One region of the Trichocoleus sp. DQ-U1 genome, then DNA from elsewhere that is predicted to be linked to it. Evidence: predicted binding sites of a transcription regulator. Region 1 holds the regulator's gene; each other region holds the start of a gene.
The links. The regulator NtcA, encoded in region 1, controls nitrogen genes in cyanobacteria. The targets are predictions, from matches to a motif close to TTTGTANNNNNNNNTACAAA.

Region 1 (5,551 bases):
AATAAATATGGCTATATCCGCAAACCTCTTCCATAAGTTCTCATTTCTGAAGACATAGAAGAATTGAGAGTCAGTGGTCGCGGAAACTTCAGCAGAATGAAGCGAGAGCCTGGTGAGGATTTCCCCGGCTCTCGTTGCCTTTATCGGAGTGTATTTGCAAGGAGACCTATAACACGCCTTTAGAACTGGGGATCGTACCGCCACGACGGGGATCAACTTCGATTGCCATGCGGAGCGATCGCGCAAACGCTTTGAACGTCGCTTCAATAATGTGGTGCGAATTAATTCCATCGAGTTGGCGAATGTGCAGCGTCATCTGGCTGTGATTGACCAACGCCACAAAAAATTCCCGCACCAGCTGGGTGTCATAAGTCCCGACTCGCTGAGTGGGAATCTCTAAGCCATAGCTGAGGTGGGGGCGTCCGGAAAAATCTAACGCTACCTGAACCAACGCTTCATCGAGAGGGGCGAGGAAATTCCCAAATCGGACAATTCCTTTGCGATCGCCCAGTGCTTGATGCAACGCCATTCCTAGGGTAATTCCCACATCTTCATTGGTATGGTGGTCATCAATTTCCAAGTCTCCCGTCGCGGCTACATCCAAATCAATCAGGCTGTGAGAGGCGATTTGATGCAGCATATGGTCTAAAAACGGAATGCCGGTTTTGGCATTGCAAGTGCCATTCCCGTCTAATTTGACGGTGACGATAACATCCGTTTCGCCCGTCTTGCGGGGAACCCTTGCCATGCGAGGAGACAAAAGCTGTTCAATGCTTGGAGAAGGTGGAAATTGGCGATCGCGTGCCTGCATCGCAGATGCTCACTCAAGAAAATAAAGTTAAGTTTATTATCCTACGTTACTGAGCATTTGGGAGACGCGAAAGCCTTAAAAATGCAAAATTAAAAATTAAAAATTAGCAGAATCTTTGCTTTTTAATTTTTAATTTTTAATGTTTGATTCTTTTTACATCCCCATAATCTCGTATCCCGCATCGACATATAGCACCTGACCTGTAATGCCACTTGCCAAATCGCTACACAAGAAAGCAGCCGCATTTCCCACTTCTTTCTGAGTTACAGTGCGTCGCAGCGGTGCTACTTCCTCAACGTGATGGATCATATCCAGAATGCCACCTACCGCCGACGATGCCAAAGTGCGGATAGGACCTGCCGAAATTGCATTCACGCGAATATTCTGTGGACCTAATTCAGATGCCAGGTAACGGACACTCATTTCCAATCCAGACTTGGCAATTCCCATTACGTTGTAGTTGGGGATCACCTTAACGCCGCCTAGATAAGTCAGCGTGACAATGCTGCCACCTTCTGTCATCAGTGGTTTTGCTGACCCAGCAAGTTGTACCAGCGAATAGGTACTAATTTCTAGAGCTTGGGTGAAGCCAGCACGGGTAGTGGTACTAAAATCACCTGATAAATCTTCCTTGTTCGCAAAAGCAAGACAATGGATCAGGATGTCTAGCTTGCCCCACTTATCGCGGATGGCGTCAAATGTAGACTGAATTTGGGTCTCATTCTGGACATCGCAGGGTAAAAATAAGCTGGGGTTGAGGGGTTCTACCAACTCTGCCACTTTTTTTTCAAAGCGGCCTCGGTCGTCTGGCAGGTAAGTCACTCCTAGATTCGCACCCGCTTGGTGCAGTTGCTGAGCAATCCCCCAGGCGATCGATCGATTGTTGGCAATGCCGGTGACAAGGGCGTTTTTTCCGGTTAAATCTAGCATAAATGTCGATTTTGAAGGCAATATTAGAGGATATCCGATTTAGGGGAGTATTCAAGATCGCGATCGCCCGGAGCGAGGCTGTCTAGTACGGGTAAGGAGCGTGCCTCCTTACTCACCATGCATCCCACCCGATAGCGCAGATACTGTCAAGATATCAACATTTTCCGTCATAATCTTACTTGCCTTGAGCAGGGAGAGAACTAAAGAAGGTAGCCGGGGAAACTACTTTAAAATTTTGTATCAAATAGCACAAAAACCGCTTGGAAGTCAGTTTATCTGTGTCTAATGTCAGAAAACTCTCATAGTTGTTTTGCTATGGTTAAAGTTCCTCCGACAGAAAGTTGCAGAAGTCTGTAGGGCAGCATTTAGGAAAAAGGAAGTGGCAGTGACGCAAGATAGACCGCTAGCAGCTGTGTTCCGTCAACTGGGAGGTGGGGCGTTTCCACCCGTGGTGGAAACTTTTGAGCGGGGCAAGACGATCTTTTTCCCAGGAGACCCGGCTGAACGGGTATACTTTTTGCTCAAAGGTGCAGTAAAGCTGTCTCGCGTGTATGAAGCTGGGGAAGAAATTACCGTGGCGCTGCTGCGAGAAAACAGCGTTTTTGGAGTACTGTCCTTAATTACAGGGCATCGTTCGGATCGGTTTTATCACGCTGTAGCATTTACGCCAGTGGAGCTGCTTTCGGCACCGATCGATCAGGTAGAGCAATCGCTCAAGGATAATCCGGAGCTATCGATGTTGATGCTGCGAGGGCTTTCTTCGCGCATTTTGCAAACAGAAATGATGATTGAGACATTAGCTCACCGAGATATGGGATCCCGCTTGGTGAGTTTTCTATTGATTCTGTGCCGTGATTTTGGCGTTCCTACCGCCAATGGAATTACGATCGATCTGAAGCTTTCTCATCAAGCGATCGCAGAAGCAATCGGCTCCACCAGGGTAACTGTCACCCGCTTACTGGGAGATTTGCGGGAGGAAAAAATGATTTCTATCCACAAGAAAAAAATTACGGTACACAACCCAGTTACACTGAGTCAGCAGTTTACTTGAAAACAGCTAGAGGCTCTCGTCAGGTTGTAGGTTAGGTTGTTGGTTAAAACGGCATGGTAGCGCGAGCAGGTTATCCAGTTTTAACATTTAGTCGGGAGTTGAGTTAAAAGGTGTCAGGTTTTAAGCGGATAGTTTTCAACCTTCCAACCTTTAACCTTTCCGATTTCACCTTCGATCTTTAATTCCTGTTAACCCTTTCTCTAGCCTGCGATGCGATAGGCTGTAACTGGAATGACTGTAGCAGACAATGACCGACAGTGCGCTCTTCCTGATTTTGTCTATTTTAGTGTTGGGAAGCGTCATCGCAACGGTGGGCGATCGCATTGGCACGCGCGTGGGAAAAGCACGCCTGTCGTTGTTCAATCTGCGTCCCCGCAAAACAGCTGTTTTAGTAACGATTCTAACGGGACTAACGATTTCTGCCTCAACACTAACAATCATCTTCGCGACCAGCGAACAATTGCGGATTGGAGTTTTTAGACTTCAAGAAGTCCAGAAAAAACTCAAAACAGCAAGTAAGGATATTGCCAAAGCAAACGAGCAGAAACGGAAGACCGAAAGCGAACTTGCTAAAACCGCCGCCCAAAAAGAGCAAGTAGAGAAGGAACTCGCTCAGGCTCGCACCCAGCAATCTGTCGCCCAGCAGCGCTTAGATGCGATTAATCGATCTTTGGCAGCCGCGCTGGCTAAACAAGGCCAGACGGAGGCGCAACTAAATCAGACTCAAAGCGAACTGACCCGGGTTGCCAGCAGCTTTCAGCAAACCCAAAAACAGCTTACATCTGTCTCAGGGCAAGCCAAGACGCTACGTTCCGAAATCCAACAACTTCAAGCAGAACGCCAAGAATTGCTCCAGCAGCGAAATCAAGTCAGAGCTGAAATTACTGAATTCAAAGCGAAAGTGACTCAGCGCGACCAAAAAATTGCCCAGCAAGACCGAGCAATTAGCCAACGCGATGAGCAAATTCTCAAGCGGGATCAAGCCCTTGTGGAACTTGATGAGAAACTTGCTACCTTTCGGAAGAGCCTGAGCGATCGCGATGAGCAAATTGCCCAGCGAGACAAAGCCTTATCTCTACTTGATAACAAAATTTCTCAACGAGATGAGGTGATTGCCCAGCGAGAAAATCGCCTTAAAGAACTCGAAAAACAACAAGCTTCCCTAGAGCAGGAAGTGGCAACCTTAGAACAGTATTACCAGTCTTATCAAACTTTGCGTCAGGGTAGTCTGGCACTGCTGCGCGGTCAGGTTCTGGCGGCTGGCGTTTTTCGTATTGTCGAGCCAGCCGCAGCCCGACAGGTCATTGAGCAGCTGTTACGGGAAGCGAATCGGACAGCGATTAAAGCGACCCAACCCGGTCTCAACAAGGTGGCGAACGAACGGGTCGTGCAAATTACAGAGGCACAGGTAGAGCAACTGATCAACCAGATTCAGGATGGTCGAAACTATGTAGTCCGAGTTTTTTCGGCTGGTAACTATGTCCAGGGAGAAAAGCAGGTACAAGTCTTTGCAGACGCCGCACCCAATCAAGTTGTATTCCGCACTGGTGAAGTCGTAGCAACGACATCTGCCGATCCTTCAAACATGACCGACCAACAAATTCGGCAGCGGATTGACCTGCTGCTTGGAGCATCCCAGTTCCGAGCTACTCGCGCGGGGATTTTGGGCGATACAGTTCAGGTTGGCGATAATCGAATTGTTAGCTTGATTCGGTTTATCGAGCAGTTGAAAAAGCACAATAAGCCGATTTCTCTGAAAGCGGTCGTGGCTGAGGACGCCTATATTGCCGGACCCATGAAATTAAATTTGGAGGCGGTTGAAGACGGAGAAGTTGTGGTCAGGATGTAATTTATTAGTCATTAGTGATGAGATGATGACTAATGGCAATTAACCATTTGTAAATTAGCGATTAGCCAATTCAGATGATTTTAGGGTTCGATCCAGGGCGCGATAAGTGTGGTTTAGCCGTAGTGGGGAAAGACAATTCTCTGCATTACCACCAGGTTGTACCAGCAGAAGCAGCGATCGCAACGCTCCTTGAGTTGTGTGAAAAATTTCCGATTGATACTCTAGTGATGGGCGATCAAACCACTTCCAAAAGTTGGAAAAAGAAACTTCAGCAATTTCCAACGTCGGTGCCAATTGTCCTGGTAGATGAGCGCTACAGTACATTGGAAGCACGCGATCGCTATTGGCAAATGTACCCTCCCCAAGGTTTAGGACGCCTGATTCCCCAAGGGATGCGGAGTCTACCCCGACCAATCGATGACATTGTTGCCATCCTCCTCATCGAAAGATACATGAAGCAACGAGAGACGAGGAACTAGGAAACTCTGTCATTCTTAACTTTCTTAATTTAAACTGAACTCAAAACTCAAAACTTTTAAAGTTCCGCCCGGATCGTAAACGCATAGTCCCCTCCAGGCTCTAGCTGGTAATCTTTCTGTTCTAAAAATCGACCCAGAGGTTCCTGAATTAAAGCGCGTCCCAAAGAAGGTGTCACCGACAATTGACCCTGTCGGAAACACCACTGGAACTGCCATTCATATTCTGCCGCCGTGACTTCCCCTGCTAGAAAGCCCCGTTGCCAGGAAAGATGGGTAATTCGGACGTGGGCAGTAGTTTGAGGTAAACGCTTAGAACTCACAATCGCTGTGCCGATCAAATACCTTCATTCAGCAACAATACTAAACTTATTGCGATCGCCTTCGAGATAACATCATTCTCACAGCTGATACTGAGCTGGCACGAACCGAGT
Region 2 (5,551 bases), on a different contig from region 1:
CCATTGGATTATTTAATCAAATTACGGTGGAGGCGCAAAAAAATTCGGAGGTAGCAGCACAGATAAAAAATGAAATGATCCGTCTGCAAGCTCAGTAAAAAATAAACTTTTGCTGACCCTGCTTGACTCGGATTTTGATGTCATCTGTGCTGATGTTAGTAGCATCACTATAACTTGCTGACTAAAGATTCCAGTGATGCTAACGATAACGCAACGCTTTCCCGCCAATTTGGATGCATCGGTCAACTTTACTCTTTTTCTGACTGCCGAGGAGCGCACGCGCAGCCGCTATCGCTTTGAAACTGCTGAGGGACAAGCTTTGTATCTGCGCTTACCTAGAGGAACCGTGTTGCGCGATCGCGATCTCCTTCAATCTGAAATCGGTGATATCGTCGTGAGAATCGTGGCTAAACCGGAACCCGTTCTCACTGCGACTGCCCAGAAACCCCTCGATTTGCTGCGGGCGGCTTATCATCTAGGCAATCGCCATGTACCGATAGAAATCGCTGCCACTCATTTGCGGTTGTCTCCCGACCAAGTTTTAAAGTCAATGCTGGAACACCTGGGGATGGAGGTACGAGAGGAAATCTCGCCTTTTTATCCAGAAATGGGTGCCTATGGACACCATCATCACGCTTAGTTAATCGGGTAATCGGTAATGGGGGAGTTTTAAGTTTTGAGTTTTGATTTGTAGAAACGCGATAATCGCGTCTGAGTTTTAACGAGAACCGATACAAAACTCTAGGCTTCATCCTAAAACTCTTCCCCACTCCCTACGTACCAACAATGACTAACGAGCAATTACCGATTCCCCATTCTCCAGTTAACCTGCTGTGTCTTATGCAACTGGTGAGTCCCGCGTTGCCGGTAGGTGCTTATAGCTATTCCGAAGGGCTGGAAACCCTCGTCGATGCTGGTGTAATTGAGAACCTGCAACATCTGGGACACTGGCTCAAACAGGAACTGGGTTATGGGGCAATTCGGTTGGAAGCGGCGGTGATGCTTCGGGGATATCGGGGGGCAATTGCTGGGGATTTGGAGGCTTTAAGTTATTGGAATGTCTGGTTATCTGCTGCTAAGGAAACACAGGAGTTGCAAGCACAAAGTTGGCAGATGGGGCGATCGCTCATTCGATTACTTTTGGAATTACAGCCCCAGGTTCGGTCAATGGTGGATGCGATCGGGAATCCTTGTAATTATGCGATCGCTTTCGGCATTGCCACCGCCCATTGGCAAATCGACGCTGCATCTGCCCTCTTGGGCTACTTACACAGCTGGGCAACCAATTTGATCGCAGCCGGGGTCAAATTAATTCCCCTCGGACAAACGGCTGGGCAACAGCTACTCCTAGAACTACAACCCATCTTGATTCAGGCTGCCAAGGAAATTTTAGCGTTAGAAGATGACGCCCTGAGTAGTTGCGGCTGGGGATTAGCATTGGCGAGTATCGCTCACGAAACACAGTACACGCGCTTATTTCGGAGTTAAAAGAAATCGGCACAAAAACTAGTAAAAGCTGGGAATAGCTTATCGTTAATTGCCTTGCTACGATGAGCAATTAGCCATTCGCTTTCAGAAAATTTTATGAATGCTTTTCGGGTTGGAGTAGCTGGCCCAGTGGGTTCGGGAAAAACTGCCTTGGTTGAAGCCTTATGTAAGGCGATGCGGCAAAAATATCAAATTGCTGTAGTCACGAATGATATTTATACCCAGGAAGATGCCCAGTTTCTCGTGCGAAGTCATGCCTTGGAAAGCGATCGCATCCTGGGTGTCGAAACTGGCGGCTGTCCCCATACTGCCATCCGCGAAGACGCTTCCATGAACATCGCCGCCATTGAACAAATGGAACAGCGATTTCCCGATTTAGACTTAGTGTTTTTAGAAAGTGGCGGCGATAACTTAGCGGCTACCTTCAGCCCAGAACTGGTAGACTTGACAATTTACGTCATTGATGTTGCAGCCGGTGACAAAATTCCGCGCAAAGGTGGTCCCGGAATTACTAAATCCGATCTTTTAGCAATCAACAAAATTGATCTTGCTCCTCAAGTGGGAGCAGATTTAGGGGTCATGGAACGCGATGCGCGGAGGATGCGGGGAGAAAAACCCTTTATCTTTACGAATTTGAAGACTCAGCAAGGATTAACGGCTGTGGTGGACTTTATCCGCCTAAATCTGGGCGAAATTTCAGAAACCGCAAGCTGACCTTTCCGAAAGCTGTTCCAAAAATTCGGTTCTTTGTATCATTGATAACAATTTCTTGCCAGAACATCGCTCTAATATCACTGCTTAACTGTATATGTTCTCTATCATTGGGCTGATTCAGCCAGGAGTACGGTAACGGTATGGCAAGGCGATTAGGGCGACGTAAATTTCTTCTATACGGTTCTGCTACTCTGGGAACCAGTATTCTTCTCAAAGCTTGTAGCAGCACTCCCACTTCTACCTCTGAGACTGCCAGCCCAACAGCGGCGTCTCCCTCTCCCAGCGCAACAACCGTTGCGGCTGCCGGTGCAGGAAACACCATCAAAGTCGGGATTCTGCACTCTCGCAGCGGCACGATGGCGATTAGCGAAAACAGCGTTGTAGATGCTGAACTGTTGGCAATTGAGGAGATTAATAAAGCCGGTGGCGTCCTCGGCAAGCAAATTCAAGCAATTGAGGAAGATGGTCAATCCGACTGGCCTACTTTTGCAGAGAAAGCGAGAAAGCTAATCGATCAGGATAAAGTTGTCACCGTTTTCGGCTGCTGGACTTCCGCCAGCCGCAAAGCAGTGCTGCCAGTATTTGAAGAAAAAGGTCATATGCTCTGGTATCCCGTGCAATACGAGGGTCAAGAGTGCTCCAAAAATATTTTCTATACGGGTGCTGCTCCCAACCAACAAATCGAGCCAGCAGTCGATTGGCTATTGCAAAATAAAGGTAAAAAATTCTTCCTAGTTGGCTCAGATTACGTTTTTCCGCGTACCGCGAATACGATTATTAAAGAGCAGTTAAAGGCAAAAGGCGGCGAAACCGTCGGGGAAGATTACTTACCCCTAGGCAATACAGAAGTTACGCCCATCATCACTAAAATTAAAGCTGCTCTGCCTGATGGAGGGGTCATTTTTAATACCCTGAATGGGGATAGTAATGTGGCTTTCTTCAAGCAGATGCAAGGTGCAGGGTTGGGACCAGATAAATATCCCGTAATGTCTGTCAGTATTGCCGAAGAAGAAGTCAAAGCAATTGGCACAGAATATCTCAAAGGTCAATATGCCGCATGGAATTACTTCCAAACGGTAGATACCCCGGCGAATAAAAAATTTGTCGAAGCTTTTAAGGCAAAATACGGTCCAGATCGGGTAACAAATGACCCGATGGAAGCAGCTTACATTGCTGTTTATCTGTGGAAACAAGCTGTCGAGAAAGCAAAAACCGCTGACGATTTAGAGGCAGTCCGAAAGGCTGCGGTTGGTCAGAAGTTTGAGGCTCCAGAAGGCACTGTAACGATGGAAAGTAACCATCACATTTCTAAGTTTGTACGGCTAGGTGAAGTCGCAGATGATGGTCTCTTTAAGATTGTCTATGAGACGAAATCAGCAGTGAAGCCAGTTCCTTGGAACCAATTCGTTGCTGCAACTAAGGGTTTGGGATGCGACTGGTCAGATTCCAAAAAAGGTGGTCAGTACAAAATTTAAGCGGTTAAAAATTAGTCCTTAGTTATTAGTCGTCAATCTTGAGAAGATTGGTTGGGTTTCGTTACCTGATGGTGTTGGCTAATTAAGAACCTAACCCCCATCCCCCTTCCCTATGAGGGAAGGGGGAGTCTGGAAGCCTCTACCCTTGTAGGGAAGGGTTTGGGGAGAGGTCAAAAATTAATGCCAACAGCATCCGTTACCTCAACCCAACCTAGGGGATTTGAAAGCTAATAACTAATGACTCACGATCCATGACTAATGACCCATGATTAATGGCTGAGGAAGCGGTGTGATAGCAGGATTGCTGGATGGGATTTTTAATGGAATTAGCATCGGCGCGGTTTTGTTAATTTCAGCACTGGGACTAGCCATTGTCTTTGGACTCATGGGTGTCATTAACTTAGCTCACGGTGAGTTGATGATGCTAGGAGCCTACACAACGTTTGTTGTACAAAATGGCTTCAAAATATTGGGTAAGCCTTGGTCTGAAACCTATATTGTTTTTGCGCTAATTTTGGCTTTCCTGGTGACAGCAGGTGTGGGATTAGTTCTGGAACGGGGAGTGATTCGTTATCTTTACGGACGCCCGCTAGAAACACTGCTCGCAACTTGGGGCGTTAGTCTGATTTTGCAGCAATTCGCTCGCAGTGTTAGCTGGGTGTTAGTCATTGGCATTGGGATATTTTGCCTTTTGTTTTTTGGCGCTTTTTGGATTCTGTCCCGCCGCTCAGATTTTGAGCGTATTCGTAACTGGGTAATTGCAATCATGTTGCCGATATCTCTAGGCGTTGCAAGTGCCACAAGTGCAGTTTTGGGACAAACTTATAAACTGGCTGTCACCAAGCCTTGGTTTGGCGCTCAAAATGTAGACGTGACGGCACCCAACTGGTTACGAGGAGGATTGCGGCTGGGTACGTTGCAGATGCCCTATACGCGGCTATTTATTATTGCGCTAACCATTGTTTGTGTTGCTGGAATTTATGTATTTTTGCAACGGTCTTCATGGGGCTTAAGAATTCGCTCGGTCATGCAGAATCGTAGTATGAGTGCTTGTTTAGGAATTCCGACTGCCAAAGTTGATGCCATTACATTTGCTTTGGGTTCTGGATTGGCTGGAATTGCCGGTTGTGCGATTAGTTTGCTGGGTTCAGTGGGACCAAATACAGGGCAGAACTACATCGTCGATACATTTATGGTGGTTGTTGTCGGTGGCGTCGGTAAGCTGGTGGGCAGTATTGTGGCAGCGATGGGAATTGGCACGATTAACTACTTAATCAGTTCTAAAGTCTTAGTGCCGATGGTGGCACCGATAAAGCCTTTAGTGGATTTCTTTGAGTTTTTCGGCACAACCAGTATGGCGAAGGTGATGGTATTCGCCTTAATTATTGCGTTCCTTCAGGTGCGGCCAGGAGGGATTTTTCCACAGAAGGGACGTAGCGTTGATGCTTAAACAAAGACAATCGAGTAGAGGCTCAAGGCGATGATTTTGGATGCGGTTCTTGAAGTTAAGGGCATGAAGCAGCAACGTAGACGAGCGGTGCTGATGGAAGTGGGGATAACGATTGCGATCGCTTTGCTGCTCATTTTCGTAATGCCAGCAGTTCTCACAGGCTTTCGTCTCAACTTGCTAGCGCGATTCTTGGCATTAGCGATCGCTGCCCTCGGCATTGATTTAATTTGGGGCTATACGGGTATGCTCAGTTTGGGGCATGGTGTATTTTTTGCGCTCGGTGGCTATGCCTTGGCAATGCACTTGCAATTAGCTCCTCTCAAGAACGGTTTACCAGAATTTATGAGCCTCTTCGGCATTACAGACCTACCTTGGTTCTGGAAGCCGTTTTATTCGTTTAGTTTTGCCGCCGCAGCCGTTGTGA
Region 3 (5,551 bases), on a different contig from region 1:
TGCCATAAGCGCGATACCAGTAGCCAGAATCATCGTGCCATTCATACTCAAAGCAGACAGAGATTCGATCGTCGGTGAAGCTCCAAAGCTCTTTTTTTAGGCGGTAGTCCAACTCTTTAGCCCACTTACGTTGCAGAAAAGCTGCGATCGCTTCACGTCCACTGAAAAATTCGGCTCGATTTCGCCACTGAGAATCCTCTGTGTAGGCTAAGGCAACTTTCTGCGGATCGCGAGTGTTCCACGCATTTTCTGCTGCTTGAACTTTGATGAGAGCGGTTTCCAGGGTAAATGGTGGTAAGGGCGGTTTTGTTTCCATTAGGTGATAGGTGGTAGGGAGTAGGTTGTAGGTTGTAGGTACGGGTCAATTGTTTCATCCGTTGCCTGAATGCCATCTGCTACTTCCATCACGGTTTGGGCATCTAAGTTAACTCGCAATTGCAATAAATCGGGGCGAGAATAGTGACCAACAGAATCCATCATTCGCTTGCGTTTGGTAATTAAAGAGAAATCCAAATCTGCGATCGCAATTCCCTCACCTTCTGTAATGGGCGTACACAGATGATTTCCTTCAGGCCCAATAATTGCCGTATTGCAGCCACCACTCAACACTCGCTGCAATTTTTCATCCGAGGTAATTTGTCCAACCTGTTCCGGAGAGAGCCAACCCGTTGCATTCACCACAAAACAGCCGGATTCCAGTGCATGATGGCGGATAGTTACCTCAATCTGGTCAGTGAAAATCTGTCCAACTAGCGAACCAGGGAATTGGGCACAGTGAATTTGTTCGTGCTGCGCCATTAATGCAAATCGAGCCAAGGGGTTATAGTGTTCCCAGCAAGCCAAGGCACCCAGCTTACCAACAGCCGTATCTAAAACCCTCAAACCAGAACCGTCTCCCTGCCCCCAAACCATGCGCTCGTGGTAGGTTGGCGTAATCTTGCGCCGCTTCAATAGCAACGTGCCATCCGCATCAAAAATCAGTTGGCTGTTGTAGAGCGAACCATTATCTCGCTCATTCACCCCCAACACCACCACAATCTCATAAGAGCGGGCAGCTCTGCTCACGGCATCGGATACTGGCCCCGGAACGGTTACGGCTTCTTCGTAAAGCCGCATATGTTCCTTGCCCATCAATACGGGAGGCTGCACAAAGGAAAAGTAGGGATAGTAGGGGATGAAGGTTTCAGGAAAAATGACTAGCTGGGCACCTTCTTTGGCAGATGAGGCGATCGCTTGCAACACCTTCTCAGTCGTTCCATCTCGACTGAACAAAACCGGGCTGATTTGTACTGCTGCCGCTCGGACTGTACGTGAGTAATCCATCATTAGGTGGTAGGAGGTAGGAGGTAGGTTTTAGGGGGTAGGTAGCAGGGAATAGGTTTTAGGGAAGAAGCTACAGCACTGGCTGGGAAAGATTAGGATTTTGGGTAGATTCTGCTCCTGATAAAGCCTGTAAATTTACCATCTAACACCTACCCCCTACCAACTCTTACACCGTCCAAGTATCCAGAATGAAGGCACCTTCTTTACGGTGCATTAGCATCAAATCCAGCACATCAAGAGGGTTGATTGGGCGGATGCCAGGGATGAGAGAAGGCTCACCGTGACCGTAAAGTGCTTGCATAGAAAAGCGACAAGCATAGACTTTGCCACCCTCAGCAATAAACTTGCTAATCTGGTTGTTAAAGTTTTGCTGACCGGGGAATGGCTCATCACCAATTTTGGGAAAGCCTCGTTGAATACCCAGCGTTATCCCTGGCCCGTACAGCAGAACCGAAGTTTCAAATCCCTTACGGAGCAAGCGAGTTGCTTGCAATAAATTCACTAGACCAATTGACCCTTCAAACGCAACGGTGTGAAATGTAACAAGCGCTTTCTCACCGGGTTCTGCTTTGACATCCGGGAAAACTTTCTCTTCATAATCGACAAAGAAATCACCAGCTTTATGAGCAGGAGTGGTTACTTCAGGCATGATTTTCTCCTTGATATTCGTTAAAAATTGGAACGTTTAATGGTGGGTTTAGGACTGATTTGTAGCTACTAAAATCCTTAAATCACCTAGCTGATGAAGGATGAACACTTAGCAAACTTATGTTGTGCTGCCAGATTAAGTGCTGGCAGATAAAGCGATTTGTATCTTTCACTACGAAACTTTTAGGTCTAACAATAAGACTAGGGGGAGCGATCGCAATACCTAAAACTCTCTCCAACTGCAATCGAACACCTATCTAAATCGATAGGTAGTGAATCCTAGATCCCCGACTTCTTAAAGAAGTCGGGGATCTGAACCTCTTATTACGAGCCAAGCAAATATTCATTGACGATGCTCCAAGCGTTTGAATACGATACTTTCTTCCTCGCCGTAATGTAATCAGCCAAGTAAGTAGCATCTCGTTCAATTCCCGAAAACCGTCCTGAACCCCACGTATACAACCACGGGAGTCCTAAGAAGTACAATCCTTGTACACCTGTTACACCGCGATCGTGACCGGGATAACCCTTGCCATCAAACACCGGAACCTCAATCCAACTAAAATCGGGCTGATACCCAGTAGACCAAACGACAGTACCTATATTCGCCTTTTCATAATCAAGCTTTAGCACTGCTTCCTTTGGCTCCCAAACAGGTTTGTAGGCGGGTTCTGTAGGTGCTTCTATTTGATTTTTTTCAATGAATGCATCAATGCTTTTCTTGATGTTATTAGCAACCGCATCCGCTCGATCCAAATTTTGCTTCAGGTCGTCCCAAAATTCGAGATGACTACTGCTAATAGTCTTTAACCTTCCATACAGTTGCATACCCTCCAGAGAAAATTGTCGCAGATCGATCTCACGCCCACCATCGCGACCTGTAACATAGTGATTAGTATTGGTTCTAGCTTTCTCTTTCTGGGGATGTTCGTCGATTGACAAATCGTAGTACCCCATTTGATCTAACCAATCAACAACATCTTTCCCACGATATCGGCGTGGTGATCGCGGGGCACTCCCGACACATAAATGGACTTGTTTACCTGCAAGGTGCAAATCCTCAGCAATCTGGCAACCGGATTGTCCGGTTCCCACGACTAATACGCTCTTTTCGGGTAAAGACTCTGGGTTTTTGTATTCAGATGAGTGGATTTGCATAATATGTTCGGGAAGCCGTTCAGCGATTTTTGGCAACTTGGGAATGTGGTAGCTCCCCGCAGCAATTACGACTTGATCGGCTGTATAGTCTCCAATAGAAGTCGTTAATTCAAAGACATCCTGAGAACGGCTCTTCCGAACTTTTGACACTTCCACGCCTTCCTTTACGGGAGGGTCAAATGATTTAGCGTAGTGTTCGATATATTTAACAATTTCATCCTTTTGCATAAAACCGTTAGGGTCATCTCCTGGGTAGTGATATCCAGGAAGCTTGCATTGCCAATTGGGTGTCACTAAACAAAAGGAATCCCAACGTTTAGAGCGCCATGAATGTCCAATCTTATTTTTTTCAAAAACGATATGGTCAAAACCTCTCTCCTTTAAGCAGTAGCTCATGGACAGACCCGCTTGACCACCTCCTACAATAATGACGGAATAGTGGTTTTTCATTGGCTCTCTTCTCGCTTACTTGCTTGAATGTTTGCAAGATTAAGTGCTAGCAGAGAAGGTATTTTGTATCTTTAAATACGAAAGTTTTAAGTCTAACAATAAGGCTAGGGATTAGCGATCGCGTTGTCTAAAACTCTGCAAAGCAGCCATCAACCACTATCTAAATCGATAGGTTATGGATTTTTCGGGATCTGGCGATCGTCGGGTGAATCAATTTAATGAGTGGAAGACGTATAGAATATCTCGGTATAATTGACTCTTAAATTACATTATCTAGAAAATTTCAGAATAATCATCTTTTAATGAATGTTATGCGAAAAGTATCTGAATAATCCCTTGATTAGGGGTTTTATCCAGAAAAAGTCAGGCTAATCAATAGTTAGGCGGCAGAAGGCACTTTCCGTAACGTCATCTTTTAAATCCACCACGGAATTGATAGGCTTAGGATATGAATGACAAAATTGTGGAACACCTTGCCACACAGAAGAAAAAAGTCGATTCGTTTCGCAAATCACTGACTTCAGAGTCTGATCGTGGCTGCGCGCTGTTCGCAGCAGCATATTTGGATGTGAGCCTCTCGGATCTACTTTATGTGTCATTAGTGGGGAACAAAAACATAGAGAAGGATCTTTTTGAAGGAACAGCACCGTTATCAACTTTTTCATCCAGAATTAAACTAGCTTACTATTTGGGGCTAATTTCGCAGACTTGCAGGCGTGACTTAGATGTCATCAGGGGGATTAGAAACGATTTTGCACATGACCCAGGGATTATCTCATTCAATACCCAGTCAATTCGTGACCGCTGTAAGAATTTATCCTTTTCTTACCATCAAAAGGATGCCGATCCGCGTTCGCACTTCACAGCTACTGTAATGGGAGTGCTAGGTCATATTCACATGGCTACGCTCTCAACAACTCCACACACTGAAAAATCCGATGATTCACCCTCAGAAGAAGATAAAGAGGGACATCGGCAGCGAATCAGCGAGAAGATATTAGAAGAAATGAATAAGGGTGCAGACAATATTTAGACATTGTCATGATGCTTCACCACGGCTAGAGTCCTTACACAGGCACTTACTCTCACTAATAATGAGATGCTCGACAAATTGCGATCGCAATGTCTCTCGTGTTAGTGCGATCGCGCTTGCGCTAGTAGTCCCGAGCGCTATCTATGAAACGTTATTTGAGGAAATCGACTTTTCCCAAATCGCGATCAAACGACTTCCTCCTTAGCAGCCCATCCCACGTTAAGCCAATCCCTTCTTCCTTAAGACTGGATTAACTGATCGATTATGCAGCCCGATTTCTTCTTTTTCCCGCGCTGTTCGAGCGGAATCCCCGTCATAAAACGGCCTTCCCCATTCTCCTTGATAGTTTTCCAGTTCCAACTCTTCTCCAGTTGCCAAAATCCGTCCGTGAAAGCTGATTCGAGCATGTGCCCGGTGTTCTTCATAGGGTTGGAAATAGTCTAAATAGGGAGTGGGTGCGAAGACAATCATAAAGCTAATACTATTCATGTCATCTTCATCACTCAAACGATAAACTTTTCCAAATTCCAACATCTCTGGAATGACAACTGCTCCATAGGTAATGGCTTGAAGTCGAGTGCGAAAGAATTCAGCTAATTCAATAGGAAGTCGTTGTTTTTGAGTCATTTCAGCCTCTCTTTGATACTTAGAAATATGTTACTGACTCGAACCCGATCATTGCAAAATTGTTGTAGAGACAGGACTTACGCATTTCAACGGTAAAGTGAGGCTTGAGGGAGAGAGTGGGAGAGTGGGGGACTGGGAGAAAGGTCGGACACATACTGGCTTTTGGCAAACGCTTCTTCAATGCACCTGCGTAAGTCTTGAGAGAACACTAATCGATGTTATCTGCGGCGGCTCAACTGTGCCGTTAAACTACTGAATCCAGCCATTCACAATTGCTTGATGGAGTGCCTGGTAACGAGTTTGCGCTTTGAG
Region 4 (5,551 bases), on a different contig from region 1:
GGATTTGGGCGTCGGGGGGGTCATTTTGTTGGGAGGCAGTGCTGGAGAATTAGCACTGCGATCGCAACAACTCCAAGACTGGGCAAAAACCCCCTTGCTGATCGCGGCTGATATTGAAGAAGGCGTCGGACAACGCTTTTCTGGGGCAACTTGGTTTCCGCCACCGATGGCAATCGGGGCAGTATTCCGGAAAGATGCCTCTCTTGCCTTGAAATACGCCGAACAAATGGGAGGCATCATCGCCTCGGAAGCCCTCGCGATTGGCATCAACTGGGTGCTTGCGCCGGTTGTGGATGTGAATAACAATCCTAATAATCCAGTGATTAACGTCCGGGCGTTTGGCGAAAACCCAGAGGAAGTGACTCAACTAGCGTCTGCTTTTATCCGGGGGGCGAAAGCTTATCCGGTGTTAACGACTGCTAAGCATTTTCCCGGACATGGCGATACGGCGGTGGATTCCCATCTAGATTTGCCCGTCTTGCCCCATTCCCCGGCACGACTGGCTGAGATTGAGTTACTGCCGTTTCAAGAAGCAATCGGTACGGGTACAGCCTCCGGTGTAGATGCCGTAATGAGTGCCCATCTCCTGATCCCGGCTTGGGATGCCGAACGCCCTGCCACCCTTTCCCAACCGATTTTGACTCAACTGCTGCGGCAACAGCTGGGATTTGAAGGATTAATTGTTACCGATGCATTGGTGATGGGAGCGATCGCCAACCGCTATGGAGCAAATGAAGCTCCAGTCTTAGCTGTCGAAGCCGGTGCAGATATTTTGCTGATGCCAGTCGATCCTGCGGGTGCTATCCAAGCGGTGTGCGACGCGGTAGCACAGGGACGCATTTCAGAGGCGCGAATTCGTGCCTCTGTTGAGCGTATCTGGACAGCCAAGCGCCGAGTCCAACAAGGCACAGCACAGCCGCCTGTAGAGGCAAGGGCGATCGCGCCTGAAGTCCAACCAGCCCCTTCCCCATTCCCTCCCCATCTCCTCCAACTAGCTCAACCACACGCCCTCGCCACAGCTGCCAACATCGTGCGAGAGGCGCTCGTTGTTCATGGCGAAATCCCTTTACTTCCCAGTCAGGGCAACTTACGCAACTTAATTGTGGTGGATGATACCCTGAATTGTGATTTTCTCGATAAACAAGCACCGGCTGTGGCTCTGCCAAAACAGCACGGCTATCAACTCCAACTACTCGATCCCCACACCACCTTAATTCCTGGCTGGGTGTTTTATCATAAATCGGGTTTAAATGCCCAGCCAACCCTACTCCAGCTGTTCATCCGTGGGAATCCTTTCCGAGGCAGTGCTGGCTTGACACCGTTGGCTCAGGACTTGTTTAAAAAACTCTTAGGAAATGCCGAACTCCAAGCGCTAGTGATTTACGGCAGTCCTTATCTTCTGGAACAGTTTCTCCCACACCTGCCCCCGCATATCCCTTGTGTGTTTTCTTACGGGCAGATGCCAGCAGCTCAGGCGATCGCCCTTGAAGTTTTGTTCGGTGCCCCAGCTCTAAGCATTTAGCAACTGTGCAGCACATTGATTAATTTTGTTAATCAATGTCATAACCGTTATCACCGATTATTTACGGTGTCTTCAATTTGAAAATACAGGCTTAATTATAAATAGATCCGTTCTTCGACAATTTCATCAGCATAAGGATATATTTTTATGTCAAAGTTCCCTGACTTTTGGAATCCTTATTAAACGAATAAATTCATTTGTAACTTGATATACTGTTCAAAAATTATTTCCGCGCTAAGCAGTATTGGATTATATTAAGTTATAGTCGTAGCTCGTTAGTTTCGAGGCTGAGACCATGACTGCTGATATAATGCCGCCTAAATCATCTGTGCAATACTCCATCGACGTTCTTCAAGAAGAAGCCCGTCAATTGGTGGAGAAAGGAATTGTGACTCGTCAGCAACCCATCTACGTTCTGTGCCAGTACATCCCTGCACGGGAGTGGGTTTGTGTTGAGTGTGAATTAGAAAGATGCAATATCTTACTCCGCGATCGCATCGGCGATCTGATGGGGCAAGAACAATGGGACAACGATTGATATTTTTTTACCTTTAAGACAATCCTACAGTTCCACTGGAAACAGTGAAACTCAGGACAAGCTTGATTCCACGCTTGTCTCAACTTAAGGAAAGACTGCTTTTATTCTTTCACCTGTTGATTCTTAATTAGCCTGGTTTGGAGAATATTCTGATTCTTTCTAGTGCGAATAATTAAGTTCGCTTCTTAGACCTATCCAAAAAGTGAAGATGCCATTCTGAGCAAAACGTTGTGGAGTGTTGGCGTAACGTTGTCATCAACAATCGCGCTGCGATCGCGCAAATCTCTTTGCAGGATCTCTGCTCAAACCGAGATGCGTGACAACACTTCAACTCCTTCGTTTTGCTCAGCACAAACTTTCAGATAGGCTACTAGGAGCAAGCCTAATAAATGCTTTGATAAAGCTGCTAGCAATCCCCGACCTAAATCCCTGAGTTGGGGTCGCGCAGCTTTTCTAACTCAGTTCGCATTGCAGCAATTTGTGCAGTTAGCTCCTCTAGCTCCAATTGCGTATCTGGCTGGGCAACCGTTGTCACCGGCGTTGTCGCAGGGCGGCTCGGAGTTCCAGAAGATTGTGTGCTAGCTGCATCATTGGCTTGCGCCATTAGAGAATTCAGGAAAGTGCGGGCTTCAAGCTCCGTAATCTCTCCTTTTTCTGCTAGTTGTTGAACCACCAGATTGACGTCTGACTTTAACAGCTCAAGATTTTGCTCTCGCTTTTGAGTGTCTTGTACGCTCTCAACTAGAGAAGCGGTTGCACCCAAAGTAACGCGAAATCCTTTTTGTACTAACTCCAGCAGATTATTAGAGTTCATTAGATAAATCAGTCAGATTGAATGAAGGTTAGACAGCCCTTAGCGATCGCTTTCGATAAATAACCGCTCGGCACCACTCACTTTTAAGTTTCTAGCTTTCGGCTTTCCGCCAAGCGAGTAAACAAACGCAGGATCTGGCGTCTTAATGCTACCATTTAGCACACACAAAGGGACATTTTGCAGACTTCTTAGGGTAGTAGCATCCGTCCTAAGAAAGAATCTAAAGCAACCATTTGCCCGCCCAGTTTTAGCCCATCTGTTCTAAATACTGATTAACATCCTCAATTAAGCGAGTGAGTTCTGCCTCCGTAGTCAGGCGAATGCGGTCATCTCGGAGGGAGATCAAAACTTTAGCGGCAAAGGGAGTCGGCCAGATATTAGGATTGCAGAAAATCTCTAGAAAGACATCCCCCGTGTATCGATATTCCATTGGTTTTTGGGGATTGGTTTTGCCGCCGCCACCTGCAATGACTTTGAGACTCTGCATCAACTGAGCGATCGCGCCTTGTAAATCTTGGGCTGCCTGGGGCGTAAAGCTAAAGGAAACAGAACCTTCAACTAAGTTGAGGATGAGTTTTGAAGAAGACATGAGCAATCAAGAGTTTTGAATTGTGAATCAACTTATCACTCATAACTTAGAACAGACAGCATTTACAAGAGGATAGATGCAAGGTGAAGCCATAAGCTTTAGACTGAATGCCATAGAACTCTAAATGGCGAGTGAGGAAAATTCTGTGGTAGCAGATAACCGCTCGGCAGTGCGTAAGGTTTTAATCATTACCCTACTGCTCAATCTGTTCGTCATGACGTTGAAGGCAGTGCTGGGGTCATGGACGGGTTCTCTCAGCTTGCTAGCGGATGCCTTGCATAGCGTTACCGATAGCGCCAACAACATTTTGGGATTAATTGCCAGCCGATTTTCTTCGCCCCAACCCGATCGGGATCATCCTTACGGACACCAGAAATTTGAGGGCGTGGGAGCGTTAGGAATTGCCGCCTTCTTAGGAATTGCCTGCTTTGAAATTCTGCAAGGGGCAATTGAACGAATTCTCAGCGGCGGTGGTAAACCCGTCATCATTTCCCCCTCTGAGCTGTGGTTACTGCTGATTGTGCTGGGCGTGAATATTTTTGTCACGTTCTACGAACGCCATGTTGGGCAGCAGGTAGGCAGCCCCATTTTAATTGCAGATGCCCAGCACACCATGAGCGATGTCTGGGTGACAATTGCTGTTTTGGGTGGGTTGATTGGCGTCTGGCAAGGACAGGTATTGAATCTGCCGCAACTTCAGTGGTTGGATATTATTCTCTCCTTTCCCGTTGCCTTGTTAGTGTTTCGCAGTGGTTGGAACGTGATTAAAGATAATTTGCCCTGGCTAGTCGATGAGATGGCGATCGCGCCCGAAGCCATTCATGGGATCGTCATCCAAGTTCCAGGAGTGATTAATTGTCACGAAATTGCTTCTAGAGGCGTTGTTGGGCGTCAGGTATTCATCGAAATGCACTTGATTGTAGACGTCACCGATGTAGAAACTGCCCACCAAATTACAGAAGAAGTCGAGAACCGCCTAAAAGAAAAATTTAGCCCCGTCCGAATTTTGATTCACATCGAGCCACCTGCTTACCAATCCGATCAAATTACCTACGAAGCAGAATCAAAATCTAGGTAGTTTTCCACAGATGAGAGGACTTTTCCACAGAATTTTACGAGTTTTCCACAAAAGTTAAAGAAAACATAATTTATCTCAAAATAAAGTTGAACCGCTCTTTCAAGCCAAAAAGAGACAGAGCTTTCGCTCCATCTCTTCAACTTTGGGTACCTTTGCGTTAAAAATCCCTACAACCTTATTATTCCCACTCGATAGTTCCAGGTGGCTTAGAAGTAATATCGTAAACCACTCGATTCACACCCCGAACTTCATTCACAATTCGGGTGGAAATCGTTTCCAACAAATCGTAGGGAACACGCGCCCAGTCTGCCGTCATGCCATCTTCGCTAGAAACAAAGCGCAAGACAATCGGGTAAGCGTAGGTGCGCTGATCGCCCATTACGCCTACGCTGCGGATCGGCAGCAACACGGCAAAAGCTTGCCAGAAGTCGTGGTACATCCCCTGGCGATTAATTTCCTGACGAACAATTAAGTCAGCATCCCGCAGGATATTTAACCGTTCTGCCGTCACTTCGCCCAAAATGCGAATCGCCAGTCCGGGACCAGGGAAGGGTTGCCGTTGTACAATTTCCTCTGGCAATCCAATCGAGCGACCGACTTTTCGCACTTCATCTTTGAACAATTTTCGTAAAGGTTCGATCAACTTGAAGCGCAAGTCTTTGGGCAAGCCGCCGACGTTGTGATGACTCTTAATTTTCACTGCCACCCGTTCGCCACTTTTGGGATCGACGTTCGTGTCGGCTGATTCAATCACGTCGGGGTAGAGAGTACCTTGGGCAAGGTAGTCAAAGGGGCCAAGGCGTCGAGATTCTTCTTCAAATACGCGGATAAATTCGTGCCCGATGCGGCGACGCTTTTCTTCAGGATCGCTAATTCCTTCAATTTGATTGAGGAAGCGATCGCGTGCTTGCACATACTCGACAGAAATGTGAAATTGCTCGTGGAACAGCTTCACCAACCGTTCTGGTTCATACTTACGCATGAAGCCTTGGTCGATAAATACACACGTC

Region 2: a site for NtcA is predicted at 2,235-2,254, ahead of urtA (urea ABC transporter substrate-binding protein). Genes of this name have one in related genera too.
Region 3: a site for NtcA is predicted at 2,131-2,150, ahead of NDI34_RS05830 (MSMEG_0572/Sll0783 family nitrogen starvation response protein). Genes of this name have one in related genera too.
Region 4: a site for NtcA is predicted at 1,719-1,738, ahead of NDI34_RS24880 (DUF4327 family protein). Genes of this name have one in related genera too.

Annotation. Positions count from the first base shown of each region.
Region 1 covers NZ_JAMPKB010000019.1:30,163-35,713, forward strand. The annotation lists gene NDI34_RS10435 (WG repeat-containing protein) at 1-36, shown strand, start outside; gene hisB (imidazoleglycerol-phosphate dehydratase HisB) at 167-811, opposite strand; gene fabI (enoyl-ACP reductase FabI) at 965-1,741, opposite strand; gene ntcA (global nitrogen regulator NtcA) at 2,121-2,792, shown strand; gene NDI34_RS10455 (DUF3084 domain-containing protein) at 3,040-4,641, shown strand; gene NDI34_RS10460 (pre-16S rRNA-processing nuclease YqgF) at 4,716-5,120, shown strand; gene NDI34_RS10465 (DUF3146 family protein) at 5,177-5,440, opposite strand.
Region 2 covers NZ_JAMPKB010000033.1:19,794-25,344, reverse strand. The annotation lists gene NDI34_RS15425 (DUF4168 domain-containing protein) at 1-98, shown strand, start outside; gene ureE (urease accessory protein UreE) at 197-640, shown strand; gene NDI34_RS15415 (urease accessory protein UreF) at 787-1,488, shown strand; gene ureG (urease accessory protein UreG) at 1,585-2,202, shown strand; gene urtA (urea ABC transporter substrate-binding protein) at 2,343-3,677, shown strand; gene urtB (urea ABC transporter permease subunit UrtB) at 3,967-5,127, shown strand; gene urtC (urea ABC transporter permease subunit UrtC) at 5,191-5,551, shown strand, end outside.
Region 3 covers NZ_JAMPKB010000009.1:43,336-48,886, forward strand. The annotation lists gene NDI34_RS05820 (nuclear transport factor 2 family protein) at 1-316, opposite strand, end outside; gene NDI34_RS05825 (Nit6803 family nitrilase) at 316-1,323, opposite strand; gene NDI34_RS05830 (MSMEG_0572/Sll0783 family nitrogen starvation response protein) at 1,490-1,972, opposite strand; gene NDI34_RS05835 (MSMEG_0569 family flavin-dependent oxidoreductase) at 2,296-3,579, opposite strand; gene NDI34_RS05840 (MltR family transcriptional regulator) at 4,028-4,612, shown strand; gene NDI34_RS05845 (hypothetical protein) at 4,832-5,239, opposite strand; gene NDI34_RS05850 (LuxR C-terminal-related transcriptional regulator) at 5,489-5,551, opposite strand, start outside.
Region 4 covers NZ_JAMPKB010000097.1:7,598-13,148, forward strand. The annotation lists gene NDI34_RS24875 (glycoside hydrolase family 3 N-terminal domain-containing protein) at 1-1,522, shown strand, start outside; gene NDI34_RS24880 (DUF4327 family protein) at 1,818-2,060, shown strand; gene NDI34_RS24885 (hypothetical protein) at 2,482-2,874, opposite strand; gene NDI34_RS24890 (hypothetical protein) at 3,122-3,463, opposite strand; gene NDI34_RS24895 (cation diffusion facilitator family transporter) at 3,609-4,541, shown strand; gene guaA (glutamine-hydrolyzing GMP synthase) at 4,720-5,551, opposite strand, start outside.